DNA from 4 places in the Pradoshia sp. TA40_28 genome. Region 2 is predicted to be linked to each of the others. Evidence: predicted binding sites of a transcription regulator. Region 2 holds the regulator's gene; each other region holds the start of a gene.
What was found. The regulator Rex, encoded in region 2, represses fermentation and respiration genes when NADH is low (regulators of the CRP and FNR family bind a similar motif). The targets are predictions, from matches to a motif close to TTGTGAAATATTTCACAA.

Region 1: the regulator Rex is predicted to act here: its motif matches at 1,592-1,609, upstream of qoxA (cytochrome aa3 quinol oxidase subunit II).
Region 3: the regulator Rex is predicted to act here: its motif matches at 1,493-1,510, upstream of AC58NB_RS12780 (DUF1641 domain-containing protein).
Region 4: the regulator Rex is predicted to act here: its motif matches at 2,113-2,130, upstream of adhE (bifunctional acetaldehyde-CoA/alcohol dehydrogenase).

The regions. Positions count from the first base shown of each region.
Region 1 covers NZ_JCATZO010000009.1:89,908-93,517, reverse strand. Annotated here, with positions in the region: gene AC58NB_RS13125 (nucleoside deaminase) at 63-518, opposite strand; gene AC58NB_RS13120 (methyltransferase domain-containing protein) at 828-1,418, opposite strand; gene qoxA (cytochrome aa3 quinol oxidase subunit II) at 1,828-2,763, shown strand; gene qoxB (cytochrome aa3 quinol oxidase subunit I) at 2,797-3,610, shown strand, end outside.
Region 2 covers NZ_JCATZO010000016.1:5,151-8,760, reverse strand. Annotated here, with positions in the region: gene groL (chaperonin GroEL) at 1-545, opposite strand, end outside; gene groES (co-chaperone GroES) at 601-885, opposite strand; gene AC58NB_RS16070 (CPBP family intramembrane glutamic endopeptidase) at 1,186-1,917, shown strand; gene AC58NB_RS16065 (YdiK family protein) at 1,914-2,126, shown strand; gene AC58NB_RS16060 (redox-sensing transcriptional repressor Rex) at 2,162-2,821, opposite strand; gene AC58NB_RS16055 (cyclic pyranopterin monophosphate synthase MoaC) at 3,073-3,138, opposite strand; gene AC58NB_RS16050 (ABC-F family ATP-binding cassette domain-containing protein) at 3,438-3,610, shown strand, end outside.
Region 3 covers NZ_JCATZO010000009.1:9,492-13,101, reverse strand. Annotated here, with positions in the region: gene AC58NB_RS12785 (Na/Pi cotransporter family protein) at 1-1,274, shown strand, start outside; gene AC58NB_RS12780 (DUF1641 domain-containing protein) at 1,599-2,024, shown strand; gene AC58NB_RS12775 (NAD(P)/FAD-dependent oxidoreductase) at 2,115-3,296, shown strand; gene AC58NB_RS12770 (hypothetical protein) at 3,405-3,610, opposite strand, start outside.
Region 4 covers NZ_JCATZO010000010.1:64,750-68,359, forward strand. Annotated here, with positions in the region: gene sufB (Fe-S cluster assembly protein SufB) at 1-435, shown strand, start outside; gene AC58NB_RS13695 (mechanosensitive ion channel family protein) at 611-1,492, shown strand; gene AC58NB_RS13700 (c-type cytochrome) at 1,605-1,907, opposite strand; gene adhE (bifunctional acetaldehyde-CoA/alcohol dehydrogenase) at 2,308-3,610, shown strand, end outside.

The DNA.
Region 1 (3,610 bases), on a different contig from region 2:
AAATGACGGTATTCTATCTAACCGAGAGTTATAGTTGATTTTTTTATAAAAGTTTAGAGATTTTAATAAGACACTTTATTCTCCATTACTTGATATGCTTTGAATAGTTCATCACATTCTTTATGATCAACTTGGAGCAAATCATACGATAGCTTCCCATCAATCATTTTATAAAAAATATCATCTCTAAAACCAATCTTATCCGTATCTAATCGATCGCATCCATAATAAACCTTCGTTATGCCGGCCCAAAGTATGGCTCCTAAACACATTGGACAAGGTTCAGCCGTTGTATAAAGCTCTGCTCCAGATAAATCAAAGTGATTTATCTGACGGCATGCTTCTTTAATGGCAACAATTTCTCCATGCATGGTTGGGTCAAGCTCCTTAATCACCCTGTTATGGCCCTTACCAATGATCGTTCCATCCTTGACTATAACAGCTCCAAACGGTCCGCCATGCCCTTGCTTGATTCCTTCGTACGCTTCTTCTACAGCGACTTTCATATATGGATTCATACGTCTTGCCCCCCAAATTGGTTTATCTATAGGATGTCGTATTTTATGTCTCTACTTTAAATCTATAGTATCACATGACGATCAATATTCCAGATATCCCCTGGTCAAAAACCTTCTTTGCTTTATCGAGAAAAAGAGCAGGCGCTCCAAATTCTGATTGAGCCCGACTCTTTTCCAGTTGAGATACAGCTTTATTACACTTTATTTATTCTCCAATCTCCTTCGAGGATACCGCTTCACATACTTTCCTTATATTCACTCGAACTATATGTGACTAAAGGCTTCTCCACTTGAATTCCTTTACTCTAATTAATAAGCAAGCCGATAAATAAGAATTCTTTCAAGCGGATTCGCTTCTGTCAAAATAATCTCTTTATACAGTTCAAATATTGTGTGGTTTTCTAGATAGTATATATAATCCTCAGATGGATAATACAATATCAGATGCACTTCGCGATATGTCTCTTCAACGGATAACAGGATACGATTAAGAACTTGGCGGAAAATTTGAATCGTAAAAGGATTAAAGAAATAGAACCGATTATCGGTTGGCTGGATCTCAAACTCCTCAGCCAGGCAACAGTGAAACTTAATACGCTCTTTCCCCTTGTATGTGTAGTTCTTAAGATTTTCTTTAGCTTCATGAATAAATTGTTCATTCATTTCAATCCCGCTTATATATACTCCAGTTTTGTAATGAAGAAAGAAATTTAACCTTCCCTTTCCGCATCCGAAATCCACGACATGGTCGTCACTTTTAATGTCGTACTCAGCCAATAATCTTTCCAAGATCCAGTACGGTGTTGGTTCATACCGGTGATAATGCAGGGAATGATAAAATCCAGCTTGATCGCCGATCGTATTTATATGTAATAAATTATCATACTCTTTTTCTTTCATTATATAACTCCCGTTTTACTTTTCTACTTTTATCCATAAGTTTAAGCCTTTTAGATACTGATCGAAAGTCTTTTTCTGTATAATAGGCACTTTCAAATTTTGTAACCTAGTATTCGCCTAAAATGTAACTTTCAAACGAGTATTTTTACATTTAATTCTAATAATATAATTAAATGTTAATTTGTTCACAACTTTGTCATAATTGGAGATTTCCATCTCTTCTTTTGGTTTCATATATTTGTAATTTTGAAATTCAGTTATTATATTGAAAATCAGGGGTATGGCAAATGTATGAATTATACCTAAATAGCTACAAGCAAGGGAAATTATAACTACATCAGTGTGCAGATTTACATCAATTTTCCTTACATAGCTCAAATTTACTTATTACATTAGGAAGGGGAAAAATATGAATAAAAAATGGGCACTTTTAAGTTCCATGATGGCGTCTATTCTTATGTTAGCAGGATGTGACTGGGTTGTATTTGACACAAACGGTCCTGTAGCGAAAACACAATCTAATGCCATTCTTTTCTCAATGGCTTTAATGGCAGCTGTTGTGATTATAGTTTATGTACTTTTTATCGTTATTTTATATAAATATCGTGCATCCAAAGCTCCAAAAGATTACGAGCCTCCTCATATGGAAGGCAGCAAAGCGCTTGAAATAACATGGACCATCATTCCGATTATCATTGTAGCTATTTTAGCAGTAGTTACTGTGAAAACTACTTTTGAAGTAGAAGGAAAACCAAAAGGCTATGAAGATCAAAAACCATTGGTAATCTATGCAGCTTCTTCAAACTGGAAATGGCATTTTAGTTATCCAGAACAAGGTATTGAAACGGTTAACTATGTAAACATTCCAACTGATAGAGTCGTAGAATTCCGTCTATATTCATATGGACCAATTACAAGCTTCTGGATTCCACAGCTTGGCGGTCAGAAATATGCCATGAGTGACATGGTAACTAAACTAAACTTTGTAGCTGAAACACCAGCATCCATGATGGGAAGAAATGCAAACTTCAGTGGCGAAGGCTACGCCCATATGGATTTTGAAGCACTATCTATGACTCCGGATGATTTCGAAGAATGGGTTAGTGATGTGAAAGCAAATGAAGGTAAATTAACAGAAGAAAAATTTGAAAAACTGCTTGATACAGCACACGTCGGCAGACAAGCCTATTCTTCTACTCACTTGGATTTCAGTCCTCCACCTGAAGGACACCACAACGGCGGTTCTGAACCATCTCCATCAAACGAGAGCGATGAAGCAGACAATATCTTTGATGAAGACACAGAAAAAGGCAATTCAGAACACGAAGATCATTCAAATCATTAAAATTAAAGCTTTTATAAGAAAGGAGTTACTACCTTGGATTGGGATAAATTTATAGTACATGGTGGCCCGTTAATTTATGGTGCAATGGTAAGTATTGTCGCTGTGTCCCTGGCTATCGTTATCGGCTTAACCTATTTTAAGAAATGGCGCTGGCTTAAGGATGAATGGCTCACCACCGTTGATCATAAACGTATTGGTGTTATGTATATTCTCTGTGCATTAGTCATGTTATTCCGTGGAGGTATTGACGGTTTAATGATGCGTGGACAGCTGGCTCGACCAGAAAGCGGCTTCCTTGATGCGCAGCATTATAATGAAGTATTTACAACACATGGCGTTATCATGATTTTATTTATGGCAATGCCATTTATCATTGGTTTAATGAATATTGTAGTGCCTCTTCAAATTGGGGCTCGTGACGTTGCTTTTCCTTATTTAAACGCAATTAGCTTCTGGTTATTCTTTGCCGGAGCAATGCTATTTAACATTTCGTTCGTTATTGGGGGATCACCGGATGCCGGCTGGTCAGCCTACTTCCCACTGGCAGGTATAGAATTCAGCCCCACTGTAGGGAATAACTACTACAGTATTGCGATTCAAATTGCCGGTATTGGGACACTGTTAACTGGTATTAACTTTATCGTTACCATTTTAAAAATGAGAGCACCAGGTATGACCATATGGAAAATGCCAATGTTCACATGGTCTATTCTAATCACTAGCATCATTATCGTTTTTGCATTCCCAGTTCTAACAGTGGCTCTTGCATTAATGATGTTTGACCGTTTGTTCTTTACACAATTTTTCACTATGCAAGATGGCGGAATGGATATGCTTTGGGCCAACC
Region 2 (3,610 bases):
GTGAATCCTTTGGATTCTTCGATTGTGATAACACCGTCATTACCAACACGCTCCATTGCTTCAGCAATCAAAGCGCCTACTTCTTCATCGGCAGAAGAAATCGCTGCAACTTGTGCAATGGATTCTTTGCCTTCGATTGGTTTAGAGATGGCTTTTAATTCTTCAATTGCAACTCCAACCGCTTTTTCAATCCCTTTACGAACGCCCATTGGGTTAGCGCCAGCTGTAACGTTTTTCAATCCTTCACGAATCATAGCTTGTGCAAGAACTGTTGCAGTAGTTGTACCGTCCCCAGCAATTTCATTTGTTTTGCTTGCTACTTCCGCAACTAATTTAGCACCCATGTTTTCAAATGCGTCTTCTAGCTCGATTTCTTTCGCGATTGTTACACCATCGTTAGTGATAAGTGGAGAACCAAATTTCTTTTCAAGAACAACGTTACGTCCTTTTGGTCCAAGTGTAACTTTTACTGTATCAGCTAATGCATCAACCCCACGCAACATAGCGCGGCGAGCTTCTTCACTAAATTTAATATCTTTTGCCATACGAAAATTACCTCCTCAAAGTTTTTAGTATGTTATTTTTTAATCGACATTTTAATTAAGCAATAACGGCCAAAATGTCGCTTTCACGTAAAATTAAGTATTCTTTACCTTCGAATTTAACTTCTGTACCTGCATATTTAGAGAAGATAATATGATCGCCTTCAGATACTTCCAATCCTACACGCTCACCATTCTCAAGGACACGGCCTGTTCCTACCGCTACAATTTTGCCTTCAGATGGTTTTTCTTTGGCAGTGTCTGGTAACACGATGCCGCTTGCAGTTTTTTCCTCTTGTGCGACAAGTTCAATCACAACGCGATCTCCTAGTGGCTTTAACAAGTAAAACTACCTCCTTAAAGTTATCTCCATTTTTATTAGCACTCTTTAACGTTGAGTGCTAACACAATTTATAGTTTAAATAAATAGACAATGATTTGCAAGTGATATAAGTTAAAATTTTTAAATTTTATCATCATTTAATTATCTTCCCCAAAACGAGTTAAAATATCCTTTTTTATATAAATATGGTAGTGGAGTCAAAGGAAAATGTTTCGTGATTGTAACTATGAGGTAAAAACGGTTAAAATTAAAGATATACGTTTTTGAACATATATAAATGATTAAGGGAGCTTTTTTGATTTGAAAAAACATTATTGGTCAATTTTAATCACCTATATAGCTATGCAATTTTCTTCTATTCTTGGAGGGCCATTAATGTTGGCCTACTTCTCGAACACAGATATTCCCTTGGAACGGGCGAGGATATTGGCAGCGGGGTATTGGATTGTAATAAGTTTCATTCTTGCCTTCATCATTACTCTATTTCTTTTGAGACATGAAAGAAATAATAGAGACATATCTGATCGCGCAAGTGTTGGAGCATCAGTCGGATGGGCTATTGGTGGGATATTCCTAGCCTTGTTTTCACAATCCCTTGCAGGTACCATTGAACAAACTATGGGCATTCCAACTGGCTCTGAAAACACACAAAATATTCTAGCCCTAATTGAGGCCGTGCCGGCTGTTATAATCGTCAGTTCAATACTGGGGCCCATTTTAGAAGAAATTGTTTTTAGGAAAATTGTATTTGGTACCTTACATAAACGATTGAACTTTTTCCTAAGTGCGTTAATCAGTTCGCTTATTTTTGCTGTGGCTCATATGGAGTTTGTCCATATCCTGCTTTATACGGCAATGGGATTCACATTTGCCTATTTATATGTTAAAACAAAGAGAATCATCGTTCCTATTTTTGCTCATGTGGCTATGAATACACTAGTCGTAATCGTGCAATCAGTTTTAAAAGAAGATATAGAAAAATATATGGAAGAGCTTAATAAAGTTCAAAGCTTTATCGGAGGTTTATTATGAGACGTTCACCCTTGTATATGGCAACAACTTATTTAATTTTAGGTGCTATTTTTATCTTTTTCGCTGTTCAAAATGTATCACGCAGCGGTTGGGATTTCTTCACCTATTTCTTAATTATACTAGCCACACTAGATGTTGGTTCAGGAATCCGCTTATTAATGATTCATAAGCAAATTAAAAAAATGAAAAATGAAAAACCAAAGGAATAAAAAAAATCTCGAAGGTATTAACCTTCGAGATTTTTTTATTCTGATTCTTCCGTGTTTCCAGATGGATAATGTTTAAGGAAATAAACTAATGATTGCAATTCTACTGCAAGGTCAATATGGTGAACCCGAATGCTGTCAGGCACATTTAGTCGTGCCGGCGTAAAATTCAAAATAGCCTTGATGTTCGCGGATACTAAACGGTCGGTAATCGATTGGGCAACCTGCGAAGGAACCGTTAAAATGGCTACTTTAATATCTTGCTTAGCCAATTTTTTCTCTAAATCATCCATATGGAACAGCGGAACATCTCCAATCAAGGTTCCTACTTTGTCAGGAGAAACATCAAACGCCATTTCAATCTTTGTATTATTATTTTTCATGAAATTATAGTTTAAGAATGCTGTACCCAGGTTACCGACTCCAATCAGAGCAACCTTTGTAATTTCATCTTGATCCAAGGTCTTTCTAAAAAAGGATAATAGATAATTTACATTGTAACCATAGCCCTTTTTGCCCAAAGCTCCAAAGTATGAGAAATCTCTTCTTATGGTGGCTGAATCTACTTTTACAGCCTCACTTAACTCAGCGGAAGAAACTCGTAGTTTTCCTGATGCGTGTAAATTCTGTATGAATCGATAATATAATGGCAGTCGCTTGGCTGTAGCCTGCGGTATTTTAGTATTTTCCTGCAAAATGAATTCCCTTCTCCCTTTTCTATCTAGTCAATCAGTATTCCATATGATCAAGTTGGCTTTGCTGGTCCTAATTGGTTATATCCCCAAGCCATACCTTCATCTAACACTTTGCTCAAACCCATAAACAGTTAATGAAGCGGCTAAAAGCGGCTATTAAAGCCTCTATTTCAATATCAGTACTTACAGTGGAACGAATAATTTTTATTCTTGTTAGCGTCTTTCCCAAAATCAAATCAATAACTATTTCCTTTTCATGCAATTGGGTGACACATAAGAATTATATCAGAAGTTTTCTTTGTTGCCATAATTCCTGCTATCCTGAGCCTATTCTTATATATTTATTTTATGGATTCGTTATATTATCGCAATTTCATCTATTTAGTAAAACAATAGGATTATGCAACAGGAATTCTGATTATTTCTTACAACTACCATACGAGTTTTTCCCTTATTTAAAATAGGGAAATAAACTCAAGGTTCTTCTCCTATTCCTATTTTATAATATTTTAAATGTTTTTGGTAATTTTTGTGTGGACGTTCACAATTTTTCTATTAAGTTGCAGTGCTTGTCCCCTGTAGGCTACACTTAAGGTATGTATTTTCTGAGGTGAGAATAATGATTATTTTACAAGTTAATAATGTATCCAAATACTATGGTGCTGAAGCAATTTTATCTAATATTAAGCTCGAAATTCAAACGAAAGACCGGATTGCTCTTGTTGGCAGAAACGGTGCAGGTAAATCTACCCTGCTTAAAATCATTGCCGGGCACCTTTCACATGACGGCGG
Region 3 (3,610 bases), on a different contig from region 2:
GTGCATTTCTTTTATTCTTCTTTAAAAACCAGAAGCTACACAACTTCGGTCAAATCCTATTTGGATTCGGGTTATTATTCTATGGCTTAGAGCTAATGAGCAGCGGGATGAAGCCACTTCGCTCCTTCGAATGGTTCCATGATTTAACTGTTAGCTTAAGTGATTATTCAATACTAGGCGTTCTAGTAGGAACTGTCTTTACATTACTCGTACAAAGTTCCAGTGCGACAATCGGTATTCTTCAGGGATTATTTGGTGAAGGGCTTATTGATCTCCAAGGTGCTTTACCCGTACTATTCGGTGATAATATCGGAACAACCATTACTGCTCTTCTTGCGTCAATTGGTGCATCAATTGCAGCTAGACGCGCAGCTTGCGTACACATCCTTTTCAATGTGTTTGGAACCATCATCTTTATGATTTTGCTCGTACCATTTACCGCTCTTATCAATTGGTTCCAGCAAACGCTCGGTTTGAATCCGGAAATGACAATCGCCTTTGCACACGGAACGTTCAACATTACGAATACACTGATCATGATTCCATTCATCGGTGTATATGCTTGGGCAGTTACTAAACTCATCCCAGGAAAAGATACTGTGATTGAGTATAAACCTGAGCATTTAGATGAAAGAATCATCGACCAATCTCCGTCCATTGCACTTGGACAGGCTAAAAAGGAAACATTGCGAATGGGCGAGTTTGCGATAAAAGGATTGGAAGAAACGTATAACTACTTGTTAACGAATGATACTTCTTCATTAAATACGGGTAATCAAATTGAAGAGGCTCTAAATAATTTGGATCACAAAATAACAGATTATCTTGTTAAAGTCTCAACAAGTTCATTGTCTGCCCATGAATCAGATGAACATAATATTCTGATGCATACGATCACAGATATTGAGCGAATTGGAGATCATTTTGAGAATATCCTCGAATTTGCAGAGTATAAAAATGCAAATAAAGCAACATTCACTGATGAAGCGACAGAAGGCATGTCTCAAATGTTCACTACTACTATTGAAGCTGTTAAAGAAGCAATCGCAGCCATAGAACATAACGATAAGCAAAGTGCATACAAGGTGCTTGAGTTGGAACGCAAAATCGATAAGATGGAGCGCCAATTAAGAAAGCAACATGTTATCCGTTTAAATAATGGATCCTGTTCTGCACAAGCAAGCCTCGTTTATGTTGATATTTTAAGTAATCTCGAACGAATCGGCGACCATGCTAAGAACATTGCTGACACAATTATCGGTGAGCAAGAATAAAATAAAAAGTAGACTCTCCTCGGGGAGTCTACTTTTTTATTCCATTCATTATTCCACTATTATAAAACCTTCTAATAAAACCTCTAAAATCGATTCATTCATCTTCTAATAAACAGGTAAAACCTACCCAAAATAGATGATTTAACAGAATTTACACTATCAACATAGTGAAAATAGTATTTTTTAAAATTGGAAACGCTTTCTTAGAGCAAATCGTTTTGTGAATGTATACACAAGGAGTATGCTTAAAGTAGAGAATTTATGGTTATATAATAATAACTAATTTAATTTTTTGCTATAACAAACAGAAATGGGGTATTTGCTATGTCAGACACATTGAAACAGCAAGTAGAGACACAATCTTCTCCAGTAGCTTCACAAGAAGAGTTGCTCTCTCAATTATCAAAACCAGAAGTTCAGGAATCATTAATTACTCTATTAAATCAATTACCACAATTAACTGAAGTTGTAACAGCATTGAACAAATCTTATGAAATTGCACAATCCCTAGCTACAGATCAAGTATTGGTGAGTGATTTTGCCAATACTGCGAAGGAATTTGCAGAGCCTGTTACGAAAACAGCCAAAAATATTGCTGCCAATGCAATAGAAGCAAAAGAAAGAGCAGAACAAAGCAAAGAAGTCGTCAGTGTGTTTGGTTTGATGAAAATGCTTAAAGATCCGCAAATCCAAAAGGTTCTTCGTTTTGCCAATGCTTATCTTCAAATAAGCAACGAACGTTCTAAATAAATACTTATTCATTTAGTTTATAAGCACTTATTATATGATTTTTGAAAAATACTGGGTTTAAAAATACTACAAACAAGGGTGGAACATATCATGGCACAAGAAATTGTTATCTTAGGAGCAGGATATGGCGGTCTTCTTTCAGCATTGTCTGCACGTCAGCATTTAACTCCTGAAGAAGCTACTATTACAGTTGTTAACCAATATCCGACACATCAAATTATTACTGAATTGCATCGTTTGGCAGCAGGCAATATTAGTGAAGGCAGAATTGCTATGCCATTAGATCGTTTGTTTAAAGGAAAAGACATTAATCTACTTATCTCTAAGGTTGAATCTATTTCAGCTGATGAAAGAAAGGTAACTCTTTCAAGTGGAAAAATCTTAACTTATGATAAATTAGTCGTTGGTTTAGGCAGCCAAACTGCTTATTTCGGCATTCCTGGTCTTGAAGAAAATAGCATGGTCTTAAAATCAGCGGATGATGCCAATAAAATTAACAAGCATATCGAAGATCGAATTAAAGAATATGCAAAAACGAAAAATCCAGCAGATGCAACGATTGTTATCGGCGGTGGCGGACTAACCGGTGTTGAATTAGTTGGGGAAATTGCAGATACGACACCTAAAGTTGCTAAACAATATATGGTTGATCCTTCTGAGCTTAAATTTATTCTAGTTGAAGCAGGTCCAAAAATTTTACCTATGCTTCCAGATCATTTAATTGAACGTGCTATGACAAGCTTAGAAAATCGTGGAGTTCAATTCTTGACTGGACTTCCTGTCACAGGTGTAAATGGAAATGTGATCGATTTAAAAGATGGACAACAAATTATCGCCAATACATTTGTATGGACTGGCGGCGTACAAGGTCTTCCAGTTGTCGGCGAGTCCGGTTTAGCTGTAGATCGTAACCGTGCAACGGTTAATGAGTATCTTCAATCCACATCACATCCTGATGTTTACATTGCTGGTGACAGTGCAGTTGTCTTCCCTGCTCCTGGTGCAAGACCATACCCGCCAACTGCACAAATGGCTTGGCAAATGGGCGAATTGATTGGATACAATATTGCGGCTTCCATTAAAGGTACTCTTCCTGAAGTATTTGCTCCAGTAAACTCAGGTACATTGGCAAGTCTTGGTCGTAAAGACGGTGTAGCCGTTATTGGCGGCAATTCTACGCCATTAAAAGGCTTACCGGCTACATTGATGAAAGAAGCAAGTAATATCCGTTATCTATCACATATTAAAGGGTTATTCAGCATCGTTAATTAATACAATTAAAACTCCTGTCCGCTAAGTAAGCAGACAGGAGTTTTTTATTGGCTTTATATGCTGCAATATATCATTCTTCTAAGATCAGCTGCAAATTACAATCTATGTTCACTTATTGCCGTCTAAAAATTCACCAATTGATTGATTAAAGGCTTCACTATATTCCCAGAACATCAGATGTCCACCGAGGACTTTAATCTTTGATTTAGGTGAAATTTTCTCCGTAAAAACCCTAGCTGTTTCTGCCCAATGTTCTGCAAGAATAGTTAATGTCGCTCGTGACTTACTCGCGAGTTTCGCTTCCTCCCGATAAT
Region 4 (3,610 bases), on a different contig from region 2:
GGTCAGCATCAGGATGCCGGTGCAAAAATGATGCATTTAGCTCCAAATACTTCATCCACTATTGTTTCTAAATCGATTTCCAAGCATGGTGGTAAAGTATCTTACCGTGGTATTGTCCACTTTGGTAAAAAGGCTGATGGAGCACGTTCCAATATCGAGTGTGATACGCTTATTATGGATAATGAATCGACTTCCGATACTATTCCATACAATGAAATCCACAATGATAATATTTCTCTTGAACATGAAGCGAAAGTTTCCAAAGTATCTGAAGAGCAGCTCTTCTATCTAATGAGCCGCGGTATTTCAGAACAAGAAGCAACAGAAATGATCGTTATGGGATTCATTGAGCCATTCACGAAAGAATTGCCAATGGAATACGCTGTTGAAATGAACAGATTAATTAAATTTGAGATGGAAGGTTCTATCGGTTAATACTGATACAACAAAATCTCACATATAGGAAAGAATCCGAATTTAAATTCGGATTCTTTTTTTTAAGAAAAGCAAAGAAGTTAGAATTAATTATAAGGATCCTTCTGCTATACTTGGATAACAACAGAGTTTTTTAGTAGAATTTAGTAAGCTTGATGCTAAATGGGGGATGGAAATGGATTTTTTTAATAGAATACAAAATACTATCAATATTGACTGGTCTCAACTTAAAAGTTATGGCTTATCTATTCTTTATACAGTTATAATCACGTATGCATTAATCTATTTGGTTAGGTTTATTCTGCACAAATTTTTTAAACATACCCATTTTCTTAGTGAGAAAAAGGAACAAACAATTGAATCTGTCGTACGAAACACGTCTACTTATTTAGCCTTTTTTATTATTATTCTCGCTATGATTAAACCATTTGTAGATATTAAAAATATACTTGTGGCTGGTGGAGTATTAGGAATAGTAGTGGGGCTTGGGGCCCAAAAGATTATGACTGATCTTTTAGCCGGGTTTTTCATGATATTTGAAAAACAATTTCAGCGTGGGGATTTTGTCCATGTGAATGGGGAGATAGACGGTGGAACGGTCGAGGAAATGGGATTTAGAGTGGTGAAAATCCGCTTAGTGAATGGAAAGCTAATGACTGTACCCAATGGTGAAATCCGCAAGGTTGAGAATGGAAATGTTGAAAAAAGAAGGATTTTTGAGAGTGTAATTGTTAGTTTCAAAGAGAACCCTGCTAAAATAGAAGAGTTACTTGCTGAGGCCTGTGTTGAGCTTAACGAAAAGTATTTCTATTATCTCAAAACGGATATAAACAATGAATATCTTGAACCCTATCAAGTCCATGGATTATCTTCTTTAGATAGCAGCCCCTTTGGCTATCGATTCTCCGTTAAGGCTACTGTGGATGATGAACATTATTTAGACGCAGCCTTATTAGTAAAGAAAGTCATGGCTCAAAAAATGTATGATAATCAGATTTGTTTAGCGTCACAACAATTTTCTATACAAGATAGACAAAAAGAATATACAGAACAATAGGAAATGCCGTCATCATATGGTGACGGCATTTCTTATAATTCTTGCTTTCTTTTTAACCCTAGTTTCTAAAATTTATAAAGAGAATGGACCGATTGATCCTTTTTTGCATCCTTTATTTTTTCTTCGCAAGCCATGCAGCTACCTTATCTGCCTCTTCCCCCTGAATTAACTCCGATGGCATTCCATTCCCGCCATTATTGATGATTTCCAGGATTTCTTCTTTGCTCATTTTACTTCCTATATCTTCTAACTTTGGACCGGCAGATCCTTCTAACGCATTACCATGACAGGAAGCGCAATTATTAGCATATATTTTTTCTTCTTCCGTTTGAGGCTTTTGAGATTCTTCATTGTCGGAAGAGCAGGCAGCTAATGAAAAAAACAAGCCTACTAGTATGAGTGCTTTTTTGTACATTAGATTTGTTCTCCTTTCTAGTCTATATAAGAATTACTTTACTTGAGATTCTTTTATTGTCCACTATAAACACTTGATTAATAGTCGTACTCTGTTGCTTCAAGAAAGAGAGGAAACCGAATAGTAAAGTCCTAGGATAAAGGACTCAATTTTAAAAATCAGCTGTAAAAGATAGACATCTGCTTACAATGAGAATATACTAAGTATGTGAAATGTTTCACAAATATTTCGAGATATAGGTTAAGGTGTTCACAATTTATTTACAGATTATTTTTGAATAATCTGATAGTATTTAGTTGTTAGATAGTACGCCAAAATTTTTTTCGCTAATAGGGACACTATTTATCCCTGTGGGACTATTAGTGACCAGCAAATGGTTTTCTACAAGGAGGAAATAAAAATGGGTATTAAAGAAGAACAAATAGAAGAAGTCCTTGCCGTGTCTGAGATGATTGAAGCGTTAATTGAAAATGGAAAATCTGCCCTTCGAACATTTGAAACCTTTGATCAGGAAAAAGTCGATGATATTGTTCATCAAATGGCGATTGCCGGTCTTGACCAACATATGCTTTTAGCTAAAATGGCAGTAGAAGAGACTGGAAGAGGGATTTATGAAGATAAATGTACGAAAAATATATTTGCAACTGAATATATTTGGCATAGTATTAAATATGATAAAACCGTTGGTGTTATATATGAAGATGAACAAGCAGGTGTACTGGACATTGCAGAGCCTGTTGGGATTGTTGCCGGGGTTACGCCTGTTACGAATCCAACTTCCACTACTATGTTTAAAGCCCTAATATCGATTAAAACACGTAATCCTATCATATTTGCTTTCCACCCATCCGCACAGCAAAGCTCGAAGATGGCAGCACAAATCCTACATGATGCGGCTGTGGCTGCCGGCGCACCTAAAGGATGCATCCAATGGATTGAATATCCATCAATTGAAGCAACCAAGCAATTGATGAATCATAAAGATATTGCGTTAGTACTGGCTACAGGTGGAGCAGGAATGGTTAAATCAGCTTATTCCACAGGTAAACCGGCACTAGGTGTTGGTCCTGGTAACGTACCATGCTATATCGAAAAATCAGCTAAGTTAAAACGTGCAGTCAATGATGTCATTTTATCCAAATCGTTTGATAATGGGATGATCTGTGCATCTGAGCAAGCGATTATTGTCGATGATGAAATTTATGAAGAGGTTAAACAAGAGTTTATTAAAAATAACTGCTATTTTGTAAATGGCAAAGAATTGAAGAAGCTTGAAGGTCTTGTTATTAATGAAAGTACTTGCGCTGTTAACGCCAATATTGTTGGTAAATCTGCTACTGATATAGCTGAAATGGCTGGAATTAAAGTACCGGAGCATACAAAAATCTTAATTGCCGAAATTGAGGGTGCTGGTCCAGAATATCCTTTATCTCGTGAAAAATTAAGCCCGGTATTGGCTTGTATCCGCGTGAAATCTACAGAAGAGGGATTCAGTGCTTGTATGGATATGCTGAACCTTGGCGGACTTGGACATTCAGCCGTTATTCATAGCACAGATGAGCAGATCCAACGGGAATATGGCTTGAAAATGAAGGCTTGCCGTATCATTGTCAATGCTCCATCTGCTCAAGGGGGAATTGGTGATATCTATAATGCCTTCATCCCATCTTTAACACTGGGCTGTGGCTCTTATGGAAATAACT